Linked DNA regions of Martelella mediterranea DSM 17316. The protein of the gene in region 1 interacts with the protein of each later gene in a pairwise test. Links are inferred from orthologs where the notes say so. Each region holds a gene or a part of one and is shown on either strand. Other genes may lie near its edges.

Region 1 (7,593 bases):
CATCGAAGCCGAAATTCCGCTGATCGTCTGCATCACCGAAGGCATTCCGGTGGCCGACATGGTCAAGGTCAAGGCCAGGCTCGACAAGTCGAAGTCGCGCCTGATCGGCCCGAACTGCCCCGGCGTTCTGACGCCGGAAGAATGCAAGATCGGCATCATGCCGGGCTCGATCTTCAAGAAGGGCTCCGTCGGCGTTCTGTCGCGCTCCGGCACGCTTACCTATGAGGCCGTGTTCCAGACCACCAATGAAGGCCTCGGCCAGACCACGGCCGTCGGCATTGGCGGCGACCCGGTCAAGGGCACCGAGTTCATCGACATGCTGGAAATGTTCCTGGCCGACGACGCCACCCAGTCGATCATCATGATCGGCGAGATTGGCGGCTCGGCCGAGGAAGAGGCTGCCCAGTTCCTGAAGGACGAGGCCAAGAAGGGCCGCAAGAAGCCGATGGTCGGCTTCATCGCGGGCCGTACCGCCCCTCCCGGCCGCACCATGGGCCATGCCGGCGCTGTTATCTCCGGCGGCAAGGGTGGCGCTGAAGACAAGATCGAGGCGATGGAATCGGCCGGCATCACCGTGTCGCCGTCTCCGGCGCGTCTTGGCAAGACGCTGGTTGAAGTCCTGAAGGGCTGATCCAGTTGAGAAAGATGTCGTGGCGACCGGCGGGTCGCCACGAAAATACCGTTTTCCGCGTGATGTCACGGCGGCTCGACGGAATTTCAGAGGGTGGACCGGCGTGAGGCCGGTTTCACCGTTTCAAGCGGGAGGCGGACGAATTCGTCCGCGCGTGCACATGTCCAGGCAAGAAGCCAACGAACAATTTCTCCTGACCTCGTTTCTCGATGGGGCGAATGCCACCTATATCGAGCATCTCTACGCGGCCTATGAGGATGATCCGAATTCGGTGTCGGAAGAATGGCGCGATTTCTTCAAGGCGCTCGGCGATGATCCGGACGCGGTGAGGAAGGCGGCCGAGGGCGCGTCCTGGAAAAAGGACAACTGGCCGGTAAAGCCCGCCGACGAGCTGACCGCCGCCCTTGACGGCAATTGGGGCGATGTCGAGCGCGTTGTGGAGAAGAAGCTCACCGCCAAGGCGGCGGCCGAGGGTGCCGCCCTTTCCGGCGAGGAAGTGCTGCGCGCCACCCGCGATTCCGTGCGCGCGCTGATGATGATCCGCGCCTTCCGCATGCGCGGCCATCTGCACGCCAAGCTTGACCCGCTCGGTCTCGCCGGCATGGCGGACGACGATTACAACGAATTGTCGCCCCAGGCCTACGGCTTCACCGAGGCCGATTTCGACCGCCCGATCTTCATCGACAATGTCCTGGGACTGGAATACGCCACGATCCCGCAGATGGTCGATATTCTGACCCGCACCTATTGTTCGACGCTCGGCGTCGAATTCATGCACATCTCCAATCCGGAGGAAAAGGCGTGGATTCAGGAGCGGATCGAAGGTCCTGAAAAGAGCATCACCTTCACCGAGAACGGCAAGAAGGCGATCCTGCAGAAGCTGGTCGAGGCCGAGGGCTTCGAGAAATTTCTCGATGTCAAATACAAGGGCACCAAGCGTTTCGGCCTGGATGGCGGCGAGTCGCTGATCCCGGCCATGGAGCAGATCATCAAGCGCGGCGGTTCGCTGGGCCTGAAGGAGATCGTGCTCGGCATGCCGCATCGCGGCCGCCTCAACGTGCTCTCGCAGGTGATGGCCAAGACCCACCGCGCGATCTTCCACGAGTTCAAGGGCGGCTCGTTCAAGCCCGACGACGTCGAGGGTTCCGGCGACGTGAAGTACCACCTCGGCGCGTCCTCGGACCGCGAATTCGACGGTAACAATGTCCACCTGTCGCTGACGGCGAACCCCTCGCATCTGGAAATCGTCGATCCGGTGGTGATGGGCAAGGCCCGCGCCAAGCAGGATATCCTCGCCACCCAGCGCGAGGGCGAGATCGTTCCGCTTTCCGAGCGCGCCAAGGTCATGCCGCTCTTGCTGCACGGCGATGCCGCCTTTGCCGGCCAGGGCGTGGTGGCCGAGGTTCTGGGGCTTTCGGGCCTGCGCGGCCATCGCGTGGCCGGCACGGTGCATTTCATCGTCAACAACCAGATCGGCTTCACCACCAACCCGGCCTTCTCGCGCTCCTCGCCCTATCCGTCGGATGTGGCGAAGATGATCGAGGCGCCGATCTTCCACGTCAATGGCGACGATCCGGAAGCCGTGGTCTATGCCGCCAAGATCGCGACCGAGTTCCGGATGAAGTTCCACAAGCCGGTCGTCATCGACATGTTCTGCTATCGCCGCTTCGGCCATAACGAGGGCGACGAGCCGTCCTTCACCCAGCCGAAGATGTACAAGGCGATCCGTGGTCACCAGACCGTGACCCAGCTCTATGCCGAGCGGCTGATCAAGGAAGGCCTGATCACCAAGGACGAGTTCGAGCAGATGCTTTCCGACTGGAAGGATTTCCTCGAACAGGAATTCGAGGCCGGCTCCTCCTACAAGCCGAACAAGGCCGACTGGCTGGACGGCGAGTGGTCGGGCCTGCGCGCCGCCGACAATGCCGATGAGCTGCGCCGCGGCAAGACCTCGGTTCCGATGAAGACGCTGAAGGAAATCGGCAAGAAGCTGACCGAGGTTCCGGAAGGCTTCAACGTGCACCGCACCGTGCAGCGCTTCCTCGACAACCGCGCCAAGATGATCGAGACCGGCGAGGGGATCGACTGGGCCATGGGTGAGGCGCTGGCCTTCGGCGCGCTCTGCCATGAGGGCTTCAAGGTCCGTCTGTCGGGTCAGGATGTCGAGCGCGGCACCTTCTCGCAGCGCCATTCGGTGCTCTACGATCAGGAAACCGAGGAGCGCTATATCCCGCTCCAGCATATTCACCAGGCGCAGGGCCGCTACGAAGTCGTGAACTCGATGCTTTCGGAGGAAGCCGTGCTCGGCTTCGAATACGGCTATTCGCTGGCCCGCCCGAACGCGCTGACGCTGTGGGAAGCCCAGTTCGGCGATTTCGCCAATGGCGCGCAGGTGATCTTCGACCAGTTCATCTCGTCGGGCGAGCGTAAATGGCTGCGCATGTCCGGTCTCGTCTGCCTTCTGCCGCACGGCTATGAGGGGCAGGGGCCGGAGCACTCGTCCGCCCGCCTGGAGCGCTGGCTGCAGATGTGCGCCGAGGACAACATGCAGGTTGCCAACTGCACCACGCCAGCGAACTATTTCCACATTCTGCGCCGCCAGCTGAAGCGCGACTTCCGCAAGCCGCTGATTCTGATGACGCCGAAGTCGCTGCTGCGCCACAAGCGCGCAACCTCGACGCTGTCGGAAATGGCGGGCGAGACCGCGTTCCACCGCCTGTTGTGGGATGACGCGGTCGAGCACGACACGCCGATCAAGCTGGTCAAGGATGCCAAGATCCGGCGCGTGGTTCTGTGCTCGGGCAAGGTCTATTACGACCTGTTCGAGGAACGCGAGAAGCGCGGCATCGACGACATCTACCTTCTGCGCGTCGAGCAGCTCTATCCCTTCCCCGCCAAGGCGCTGATCAACATGCTGTCGCGCTTCAAGAACGCGGAGATGGTATGGTGCCAGGAAGAGCCGAAGAATATGGGCGCATGGTCGTTCATCGAGCCTTATCTGGAATGGGTGCTGACCCATATCGACGCCAAGCACACCAGGGTGCGCTATGCCGGTCGTCCGGCGGCTGCTTCCACGGCCACAGGCCTGATGTCGCGCCATCTGGCGCAACTCGAGGCCTTCCTGGAAGACGCGCTCGGCGAGTGATTTGAACTTTCCCAGCATGCCGGTCGAGGAGCCCGGCATGCGCAAACCGCCTCAAGGCGTTTTGAAACAGACATTATCAAGATCGGGACTTTTGAAATGGCCACTGAAATCCGCGTTCCCACTCTGGGCGAATCCGTTACCGAGGCGACGGTCGGCACCTGGTACAAGAAGGTCGGCGACGCGATTGCCGCCGACGAGCCGATTGTCGAGCTTGAAACCGACAAGGTGACCATCGAGGTTCCCGCACCCGCCGCCGGCGTGCTGTCGGAAATCGTCGCCGCCGAAGGCGAGACGGTTGAGCTGAATGCCCTGCTCGGCCAGATCGGCGAGGGCGACGCCGCCGCCGCCAGCGAGAAGAAGGAAGAAAAGCCCAAGGAAGAGGCGCCGAAGGAAGAGGCCAAGGCTGAAGAAAAGGCCGATGGCAAATCCGGTGATATGCCGGCCGCTCCCGCCGCCGCCAAGATGATGGCCGAGAAGAACATCTCGGAAGATCAGGTCGAAGGCACCGGCAAGCGCGGCCAGATCCTGAAGGGCGACGTGATTGCCGCAGCCGCCAAGGGCACGTCCTCGCCCGCTCCGTCGGACACGAAGGCGCCGGCGCGCGGCCCCTCAAAGGTCGAGGATGCCGACCGCGAAGAGCGCGTCAAGATGACCCGCCTGCGCCAGACCATCGCCAAGCGTCTCAAGGACGCCCAGAACACGGCCGCGATGCTGACCACCTTCAACGAGGTGGACATGACGGCGGTGATGGAGATGCGCAACAAGTACAAGGACCTGTTCCTGAAGAAGCACGACGTCAAGCTCGGCTTCATGGGCTTCTTCACCAAGGCCGTCTGCCACGCGCTGAAGGAAATCCCGGCGGTGAACGCCGAGATCGATGGCACGGACATCATCTACAAGAACTTCTGCCACATCGGCATGGCCGTCGGCACCGACAAGGGCCTCGTGGTCCCGGTCGTGCGCGATGCCGACCAGATGTCGATTGCCGAGATCGAGGCCGAGATCGCGCGTCTCGCCAAGGCGGCCCGTAGCGGCCAGCTTTCCATGGCTGACATGCAGGGCGGCACCTTCACGATCACCAATGGCGGCGTCTACGGCTCGCTGATGTCCTCGCCGATCCTGAACGCGCCGCAGTCCGGCATTCTCGGCATGCACAAGATCCAGGAGCGGCCGATGGCGATTGGCGGCCAGGTCGTCATCCGCCCGATGATGTATCTGGCGCTGTCCTACGACCACCGCATGGTCGATGGTCAGGAAGCGGTGACCTTCCTGGTGCGCGTCAAGGAAACGCTGGAAGATCCCGAACGCCTCGTTCTCGATCTCTGATCAACAAAACCTGGGGGCCGGGACATGAGCATCGAATTCCTGATTACGGCGCTGATTGTTGTTCTGGCTCCCGGCACGGGCGTGGTCTACACGCTCGCGACAGGGCTGGCGCAGGGCAGGATGGCAAGCGTGGCGGCCGCCTTGGGCTGCACGCTCGGCATCATTCCGGCAATCCTGGCCTCCGTCTTCGGCCTCGCCGCGCTGTTTCATACCAGCGCGCTGCTTTTCCAGACGGTCAAGTTCGCCGGTGTTGCCTATCTGCTCTATCTGGCCTGGCAGACGCTGAAGGATCGCGGCGCAATGCGTGTCAGCGGCGAGGGCGTCGAGCGGCGCAACCTTTTCCAGATCGCCCGCAACGGCTTTCTCATCAATATCCTGAACCCGAAGCTCTCGATCTTCTTCCTCGCCTTCCTGCCGCAATTCGTTTCGCCGGCTGCCGCTTCGCCGGTCCTTGAGATGCTGGCGATGTCGGCCGTGTTCATGGCGATGACCTTTGCGGTCTTTGTCGTCTACGGTCAGTTTTCCGGTCTGATGCGTGACCGGGTGCTTTCGAGCGAGCGGGCAATGGCATGGATGCGGCGGAGCGTGGCGCTGGCCTTTGCCGGTTTCGGACTGAAGCTGGCGCTCTCCAGCCGCTGACAACATGCCAAGGAGTTTTCCGTCAGTCATGTCTTCGTCCGCTTCGATTGTCTCTGCACTGGCTGTCGCGTTGACGATTGCTGGCTGTCAGAAAAAGGAGCCCTTCGATATGGCTGCCGTCTCCAGCAATCTCGAAGTCTTCTCCATGGACAGCGCGGCCATGAAGGCGAACTATCTGGTAGAAGTCCCGATCGGCGAGCTTGAACTACCGGATGGCCGGCTCGTCGCGATGGACCCGCTGGTGATGCCGGAAATGGAATCATTCGAACGGAAGGTTCCCGAAGGCGTCTACCCGGTGACGTTCATCCGGGGCGACGAAGAATATGCCCGACCCGCGCTTCTGGTGATCCGTTTCTCGGATGAGCCGGTCGAGCGCTTCGAACTGGCAACGCGACCGGGACAAAACGTGGAAGACCTCGAAGAGGGCTATTTCTATGGCATTCCGGTCGACACCGGACTTGCCGCATTTGCCAATAGCGGCTTTGCCGCCGCCGAGAAGAAGCGCGACGCCGAGGAACGCGAAAGGCACGGTGACGACTATATCTCCTATTACGACGATGTGCTCGCCGAGGCGCTGCCGGGCGACAGCAATGATGAGCATGTGCTCCACCATCCCATAGAGGGCGATTTCGGTGCGGCGGCGATCAGCCAGTCAGGCTGGGGCGACGGGTTTTACCCGGTGATATGGGGGCTTGCCGCAGACGACAGCCCGGTGCTTGCCTTTATCGATTTCTATGTGATCGAGAACGGCGAGGGGCTGGAGCCCGGCGAACTTGCCAGCCGCAGGGCGCTGGATGCGATGACCGAGCAGCAAAAAGCGGATAATGTCGCCGCATATGACGCCATGAAGATGGGCGATATGAATGGCTTTGCCGCCTATGTCGACGACAAACGGATCAAACCCGAGGATCCGGTCATCCTTACGGGTGGGTCATTCATGGCGGAGGCGATCAGGCTGAACAACGCAGAGGCGCTGAAGATCATGATGGACGCTGGCGCGCGCGCCAAGCCCGGTGCGGTCGATTCGGAGTGGATCGAAAGTTATTACGGTTATGCGGAAGACCTGAACGAAGGCGCCCGCAAAACCGGAACGATACCGCCACGCTCCGAGGAGTTGATGGCGCTGTTGAGACAACTCGAAAGCGGGAACGCCGGACAATAGGCGGTTTCTGCCCAAGCAGAGGATAGAAGAATGGCATATGATCTCATCGTAATCGGTTCCGGTCCCGGCGGCTATGTCTGCGCGGTCAAGGCATCGCAGCTCGGCATGAAGGTCGCCGTCGTCGAGAAGCGCGCCACCTATGGCGGCACCTGCCTGAACATCGGCTGCATCCCCTCCAAGGCGTTGCTGCATGCCTCGGAATATTACGCACACGCCGCCCATGGCATGGAAAGCCTCGGTATCAAGCTTTCCGGCGTCGAACTCGACCACGACAAGCTGATGGGCCACAAGGACGCGGTGGTGAAGTCGAATGTCGAAGGCGTCGCCTTCCTGTTCAAGAAGAACAAGATCGACGGCATTCAGGGCACGGGCAAGATCCTCGCGCCCGGCAAGGTGCAGGTGACCAAGGAAGACGGCTCGACCGAGGAGCTTGAGGCGAAGAACATCGTGATCGCCACCGGCTCCGATGTCGCCGGCATTCCGGGCGTCAATGTCGAGATCGACGAGGAGACCATCGTTTCCTCCACCGGCGGCATTGCGCTCAAGAAGGTGCCGGAAAAGATGATCGTTGTCGGCGGCGGCGTGATTGGCCTCGAGCTTGGCTCGGTCTGGTCGCGTCTCGGCGCCAAGGTGACGGTTGTCGAGTTTCTCGACAAGATCCTCGGGCCGATGGATGGCGAGGTCTCCAAG
Region 2 (6,978 bases), 1.3 Mb from region 1 along the record:
ATGACCACGCCCGCGACCGCTGGCAATAAAACGGACACGATCTTGCTGTAGAAGCGCGATTGCAGGGCTTGCCCGGATTGTAAATCGCTCTATCCTGCTGATGACGTCTTTCAATCGATTTACCGCGCGACGAGGACCGCCATGCCCGCCAATGCCGCTTCCATAGATGTCGGCTTGATCATGTATCCTGGCCTGACCCAGCTGGATCTGTTCGGGCCCGCCGACGTTCTCAATCGCATGCCGGGCACGAACATCAAGTTCCTCTGGAAAAACCTCGATCCGGTGATCGTCGATCGCGGGCTGCGCGTGCTGCCCAACACCACCTTCGGCCAGTGCCGGAGCCTCGATATAGTCTGCGTTCCCGGCGGCCCCGGCCAGATCGCGCTGATGGATGACGACGAGACGCTGAATTTCCTGCGCCGGATCGCGCCCGGCTGCCGGCTGGTCACATCTGTTTGCACCGGTTCGCTGGTGCTGGGCGCGGCGGGCCTGCTGGACGGCTATCGCGCCACCTCGCACTGGACCTCGGTCGAGCAACTGGCGCTGTTCGGCGCCAAACCGGTGCATGAGCGCGTCGTCGTGGATCGAAACCGCATCACCGGCGCCGGCGTCACCTCCGGCATCGATTTCGCCTTGCGGGTGGTGGAGGACATGACCGACCGGGCCACCGCCCAGCAGATCCAGCTCCAGATGGAGTATGATCCCGAGCCGCCCTATCGCTGCGGCACACCGAAGACCGCGCCGCCGGAAATCGTCGACGCGGTGCGCGCCCGCCTCCACATGTTCCAATCCAGCCGCCGCTCCGCCAGCGAGCGCGCCGCCGAACGCCTCGCCGCGCGCAAGGGCTGACACAAAAAAACCCGCGGGCAAGCCGCGGGTTCTGAAAGTCGGTTCGACCGAGAAATCAGCCGACGATTTCGGTTTCGGAGAACCAGAAGGCGATTTCGCGCTTGGCGGTTTCCGGCGCGTCCGAGCCGTGCACCGAGTTTTCGCCCATGGACAGCGCGAAGGTCTTGCGGATCGTGCCCTCATCGGCCTTTTCCGGGTTGGTCGCGCCCATGATCTCGCGGTTCTTCAGAACGGCGTTTTCGCCTTCCAGAACCTGGACGATGGTCGGGCCCGAGCACATGAAATCGACGAGCTCGCCGAAGAACGGACGCTCCTTGTGCTCGGCGTAGAAGGCTTCCGCCTCGCGCTTTGCCATCCATACCCGCTTGGAGGCGACGACGCGAAGGCCGTTTTCCTCGAAGACCTTGGTGATCGCGCCGGTCAGGTTGCGCTTGGTGGCATCCGGCTTGATCATCGAAAAAGTGCGTTCAATCGCCATGTCGTCGTCCTTTGCGTTCATGAAATTTGGCCGGTGTATAAAGCGGTTTCGGCCAGAATGGAAGCAGGCGGACACGACGAATTTGTTCAGCCGTCGATTATGACGTTTCGGTGAAGCCCTGGCAGCGTTCGAACCAGTTCATCACCGGGTCATTGGCGTCAAGGATGTCCGGATTGCCGGTCTTGAACGCCCATTGCAGCGCGCCGAAGACGATGTAATCGGCAAACAGCGGCTCGCTGCCGCCGATAAAGGGCTGGCTCTTCAGCATCACCCTCAACGGCTTCAGCTTGTCGGCGAAAGCGGCGATTTCCGCCTCGCGACCGGTCGCGACCTCTTCGAGCGTCGACCCGAGACGGGCTTCCCGGCTTTCGCGGAAATAGGCCTGATCGACCGGGGACAGCATGTCGTGGATATGCTTGAGCGCGATCCGGGTGATGGCGGGATGCAGCGTCGACTGGGAATAGGCCTCGACGAAGCGCGCCATGCCGGCCCCGCCCTCGCCCTTGAACAGCGACGGCGCGTCCGGATAGGTCTGCTCCAGATAGAGCGCGATCGCGAAACTGTCGGCGATCAGCTTGTCGCCGTCCTTCAGGATCGGCACGGTTTTCGAAAACCCGTTCTCGAGCTTGGCGATCTCGGTGAAGCCGACGGGTTTTTCCTCAAAGTCCAGCCCCTTATGCCTGAGGGCCAGGATGATTTTCCAACAATGGGGGGAAAAGCGGATGTCGGGATCGGCGCCGCAAAGCGTGTAGAGAATTCGAACCATGAGAAACTCCTTCGTCGCGGTTGAAACGTTAGCACGTCATGCGGTGATGACGCATGAGACTTATTGCTGAAACCATCAAAATTTCTCGCTGGTGTACGGCCGGCACGGCGCTATTCTGCCGCAAAAGGAGAGCTAAATGTTACAGCACTACCGCCGTTTCGCCGCCTATAATGCCTGGGCCAACGCCCTTGTCTACGCCGCGGCGGCCGAACTGTCCGACGAGGAATATCGTCGCGATCTGGGCGCCTTCTTCCCGTCCGTCCACGCCACCCTCAATCACATCCTCTATGCAGACGGCGTGTGGATGACGCGGTTTGCGGGCAAAGACACCGGTCCGGTTCTGCTCGACACCATCCTGTTCGATGATTTCACGGCGTTGAGGGCGGCGCGCCAGGCGATGGACGAGAACATCATCGGCTTCATCGACGGGCTCGACAGCGTCGAAGGAACATTTTCCTATCAGCGCGGCAACCCACCCAAGACCTATACCGACCGGATCGGCACCACGCTTGCGCATTTCTTCAACCACCAGACTCACCACCGCGGCCAGGTCCACATGATGCTGACGGTGCTCGGGCAACCGTCGCTGGCATTGGACATGAACTACTTCCTGCGCACCCCCGAAGGAAGCGTGCTGCCGCAAGGCTGAAGAGCGCTTGCCAAGCGGTGCGGTTTCAGACAAAACCGCTGGCATGATCTCGATATCCGACCTTACCGTCCGCGTCGCCGGACGCCTGCTCATCGAAAACGCCTCCGTTTCCATCCCCGACGGGATGAAGGCGGGGCTTGTCGGGCGCAACGGCGCCGGCAAGTCGACGCTGTTTCGCGTTCTGACCGGCGCGCTTGCGCCCGAGACCGGCACGGTGTCGCTGCCCAAACGCGCGCGGATCGGCCAGGTGGCGCAGGAGGCGCCCGGCACGGAAGACCCGCTGATCGATATCGTGCTCGCCGCAGACAAGGAACGCGCCGCGCTGCTCGCCGAAGCCGAGACCGCGAAGGACCCCGATCGGATCGCCGAAATCCACACGCGGCTTGCCGATATCGATGCCCATTCGGCCGAAGCGCGCGCGGCCAGCATTCTCTCCGGCCTTGGCTTCGACGAAGCCGCCCAGAAGCGTCCCGCCTCTTCGTTTTCCGGCGGCTGGCGCATGCGCGTGGCGCTGGCTGCGGTGCTGTTTTCCGAGCCCGACCTGCTGCTGCTCGACGAGCCGACCAACTATCTCGATCTCGAGGGCACGCTCTGGCTGGAGGATTATATCCGCCGCTATCCCTACAGCGTGATCATCATCTCGCATGACCGCGATCTCCTGAACACCGCGGCCAACGCCATCGTCCATCTCGACCAGAAGAAGCTGACCTTCTATCGCGGCTCCTACGACCAGTTCGCCCGCCAGAAGGCGGCCCAGGACGAGCTGCAGATGAAGGCGCATGCCAAGAACGAGGCCCAGCGCAAGCACCTGCAAAGCTTCATCGACCGGTTCAAGGCCAAGGCTTCCAAGGCCCGCCAGGCGCAAAGCCGGGTCAAGGCGCTGGAGCGGATGGGCACGGTGTCTGCGGTAATCGAGGATCACGTGCAGGGCTTCTCCTTCCCGGCGCCGGAAAAGATACCCGCCTCCCCGATCGTCGCGATCGAGGACGGCGCTGTCGGCTATGCGCCGGGAAAGCCGATCCTGACCGGGCTCAACCTGCGCCTCGACAATGACGACCGGATCGCACTGCTTGGGGCCAACGGCAACGGCAAATCCACCTTCGCAAAGTTCATCTCCGGCCGGCTGAAGCCGGAAAGCGGAACGCTGAAGCTCGCCCCCGGTCTTCTCACCGGCTTCTTCGCCCAGCACCAGATCGATGACCTCGTGCCCGACGAAAGCGCGATCGCCCATGTGCGCAAGCTGATGCCGGCCGCCCCCGAACCGAAGGTGCGCGCCCGCGTCGCCCAGATGGGCCTTGCAACGGAAAAGATGGATACGCCGGCCCGCGACCTTTCCGGCGGCGAGAAGGCGCGGCTCCTGATGGGCCTTGCCGCCTTCCACGCGCCCAACCTGCTGATCCTCGACGAGCCCACCAACCATCTTGATATCGACAGCCGCAACGCGCTGATCCAGGCGCTGAACGATTATCCCGGCGCCGTGATCCTGATCTCGCATGACCGCCATCTGATCGAGGCCACCGTCGACCGGCTGTGGCTGGTCCATGACGGCACGGTGAAGAATTATGACGGCGATCTCGAGGATTACCGCGAGCTGATCATCTCCGGCGGCAAGCCGAAGGCAACGAAGATGCCGGTCGAGGATACGCGTTCGAAGGCCGAACAGCGCCGAAGCGCCGCCGACCGGCGCGCCTCGATGGCGCCGCTGAAGAAGCAGATCGATCAGGCCGAGAAGAAGACCGCGAAGATCGAGGCGATCATCGCCAGGCTCGATGCCGATCTGGCCAACCCGAAGCTCTATACTCAGTCGCCTGAAAAGGCGAAGGTGATGATCCAGGCGCGCGCGAACGCCGCGGCGGAGCTTTCCAAAATCGAGGAAGAATGGCTGGCGCTGTCGGCGAAATACGAGGCCGGCATGGCTGACTGATCGTCGGTCGCGGAAGCATTGCCGGTGAAGACTAGAGCAGTTTCACGGAAACGCGAAACTGCTCGATCTCTTTGGTTTGGCGCATTTTCGCGGACGTCAGGTATTCCCATCTGACTGCGAAATGCTCAGGGTCACCGGCATCTGTCCGAGGACGTGTCACCCGGCTGCTATCCAGTGCGCCCCAGCATCTTTTCATCCGATGCGCTTTCGGCCGGTTTGATGCCGAGGCGGTCGAACACCGCGATCAGGAGCTTGGAGCGGTTCATCGTGTAGAAATGGAACTCGGAGATGCCGCGCTTCTGCAGATCGAGCACCTGCTCGGCGGCGATATCGGCTGCAACTTCGAAATGCGCCGCAGGATCATCGACAAGGTTTCCGAGCCGCTTTTCGAGGAAATCCGGAATGCTCGCACCGCACATCGCCGCAAAACGCTTGAGCTGATTGAGGTTCTGAACCGGCATGATGCCGGGCAGGACCGGGATCGTCACCCCTGCCCTGCGCACATCGTTCAGGTAGTCCTCGAACACGTCATTGTCGAAGAAAAACTGGGTCAGGGCGCGGTCGGCGCCGTTATCGGCCTTGGCCTTGAGCATGGCGATATCGGCGGCGCGGTCGGCGCTTTCGGGATGTTTTTCGGGATAGGCGGAAACCGAGATATCGAAATCGTCGATCGCCTTCAGTCCGGCCACCAGCGCGGCGGCATTCGCGTAGCCGCCGGGATGCGGGCGATAGGCCGTGCCCACGCCATCCGGCGCGTCGCCGCGCAGGGCGACGAAGCGTTTCACGCCGGCATCGCGGAACCGGCGGATTACGTTATCGACCTCGCTGCTGGTGGCCTTGACCACCGTCAGGTGCGAGGCGGTGACGAGATCGGTTTCATCGATCAGGCGCTTGACGGCGTCGAAGGTCGGGGCCTGGCTGGATGCGCCGGCGCCATAGGTGACGGAAACGAAGGCGGGACCGTAGGCCGAGAGCGCCTCCACCGCCCGCCACCAGCCGGCGGCGGCGTCCTCGCTCTTGGGCGGAAAAAATTCGAACGAATACTCGATCGGCCGCGTCAGCGCGCCGGTTCCATCGGTCATTGCCTCAGACACTCCTCGCAAAAGTCTTTTCATTGCCGCCGGCCACCAGCCGGCGGGGATCGCGCGCAAGCCACACCGTCACCGTCAGGGACGGTTCGCTTGCGGCCGCGAACGGAAGATCAATCACCTTTTCCACGTCAAGACCGGCTTCCTGCATCCAGTCTTCCATCGCCTGATGGGAAAAGCCGAGACGCAGATGCGCATGGTCGGCGCGCAGATATTCCAGGTCATGCGGCGCGAAATCGATCACCGCCAGCCGTCCGCCCGGCCGCATCACGCGCGCGGCCTCCGCGATCGCGGCATCGGGGTTTTCGAGGAAATGCAGCACCTGATGGATGATCACCAGATCGAAATCCTCGCTTTCAAGCGGCAGGTTTAGAATATCACCGAGCCGGACGACCGCGCGGGTCAGCCCCTCGGCATCGAGATTGGCGCGGGCGACGGCCAGCATGTCGCGGCTGGCATCGATGCCGACGGCGCGGCGATAGACATCCTTCAGCAACAGCAGCATGCGCCCTGTGCCCGTGCCGAGATCGAGCATGTTCTGCACCGGCTTGTCGCCGATCAGGCTGACGAGGCATTCTTCCACCTCGGCCTCGGAAATGTGAAGGCGGCGCATCTGGTCCCACTCGCCGGCATGCTGGGCGAAATAGGCCTCCGCCTTTTCCGCCCGCGCCTGCTTGACTGCCGCAAGGCGGGCGACGTCGCGCTCCAGCGCCGAATCCTCCAGCGATGCATGGGCGAGAATCTGGCGCACGAGGCGCGCGGGCGGACCTTCGTCGCGAAGCCGGAAATAGGCCCACGCCCCCTCCTGATAACGATCGATCAGGCCAGCTTCGGAAAGCAGTTTCAGGTGGCGCGAGATGCGCGGCTGCGACTGGCCGAGAATGTCGGTAAGATCCGAAACCGTGAGGTCGCCCGCCGAAAGCAGCGCAATCAGCCTGAGCCGCGTGGGCTCGCCCACCGCCTTCAGCACCTCCACCATGGTCTCCAAATCGAATTTCGCCATCTACCGACTTTCATCAAGATATAAAGATATCTTTATATAGATTGCGAGATTTTCGCAAGCCCGCTGATGAAGCATGGTACAATAGCAGAGCGGTGCTGCCCACCATCGCGACGTGGCGTAAGCGAAACAGCGAACCTGATCAGCCGCAAATAAGGCAAGAAAAACACGGCGCCGTTCGGCACCGCCAGTTTTCTGATAAACGCCTCGCCACATTCCGCGTC

What was found.
Region 2: the proteins of Mame_RS10535 (region 1) and Mame_RS16410 interact in binary tests that used the Escherichia coli proteins (3 or more experiments, as listed by UniProt). The link is inferred for Martelella mediterranea DSM 17316 from one-to-one orthologs.

Annotation. Positions count from the first base shown.
Region 1 is NZ_CP020330.1:2,250,490-2,258,082, forward strand. What follows is about bases 463-3,976. They hold Mame_RS10535 (2-oxoglutarate dehydrogenase E1 component), read left to right. Parts: upstream 463-791; coding sequence 792-3,776; downstream 3,777-3,976. Other genes in these bases: sucD (succinate--CoA ligase subunit alpha), read left to right, coding at 463-631; odhB (2-oxoglutarate dehydrogenase complex dihydrolipoyllysine-residue succinyltransferase), read left to right, coding at 3,873-3,976. Outside these bases: more of sucD, read left to right, coding at 1-462; more of odhB, read left to right, coding at 3,977-5,102; Mame_RS10545 (LysE family translocator), read left to right, coding at 5,127-5,741; Mame_RS10550 (DUF4241 domain-containing protein), read left to right, coding at 5,851-6,903; lpdA (dihydrolipoyl dehydrogenase), read left to right, coding at 6,934-7,593. UniProt on the Escherichia coli protein: E1 component of the 2-oxoglutarate dehydrogenase (OGDH) complex which catalyzes the decarboxylation of 2-oxoglutarate, the first step in the conversion of 2-oxoglutarate to succinyl-CoA and CO(2).
Region 2 is NZ_CP020330.1:3,525,524-3,532,501, forward strand. What follows is about bases 2,327-5,225. They hold Mame_RS16410 (ABC-F family ATP-binding cassette domain-containing protein), read left to right. Parts: upstream 2,327-2,785; coding sequence 2,786-4,666; downstream 4,667-5,225. Other genes in these bases: Mame_RS16405 (DinB family protein), read left to right, coding at 2,327-2,742; metF (methylenetetrahydrofolate reductase [NAD(P)H]), read right to left, coding at 4,834-5,225. Also shown: Mame_RS16385 (molybdenum cofactor biosynthesis protein MoaE), read left to right, coding at 1-29; Mame_RS16390 (DJ-1/PfpI family protein), read left to right, coding at 142-849; ndk (nucleoside-diphosphate kinase), read right to left, coding at 905-1,327; Mame_RS16400 (glutathione S-transferase family protein), read right to left, coding at 1,425-2,093; more of Mame_RS16405, read left to right, coding at 2,230-2,326; more of metF, read right to left, coding at 5,226-5,748; Mame_RS16420 (ArsR/SmtB family transcription factor), read right to left, coding at 5,753-6,757. UniProt on the Escherichia coli protein: Genetic data indicate it may be involved in ribosome assembly or function.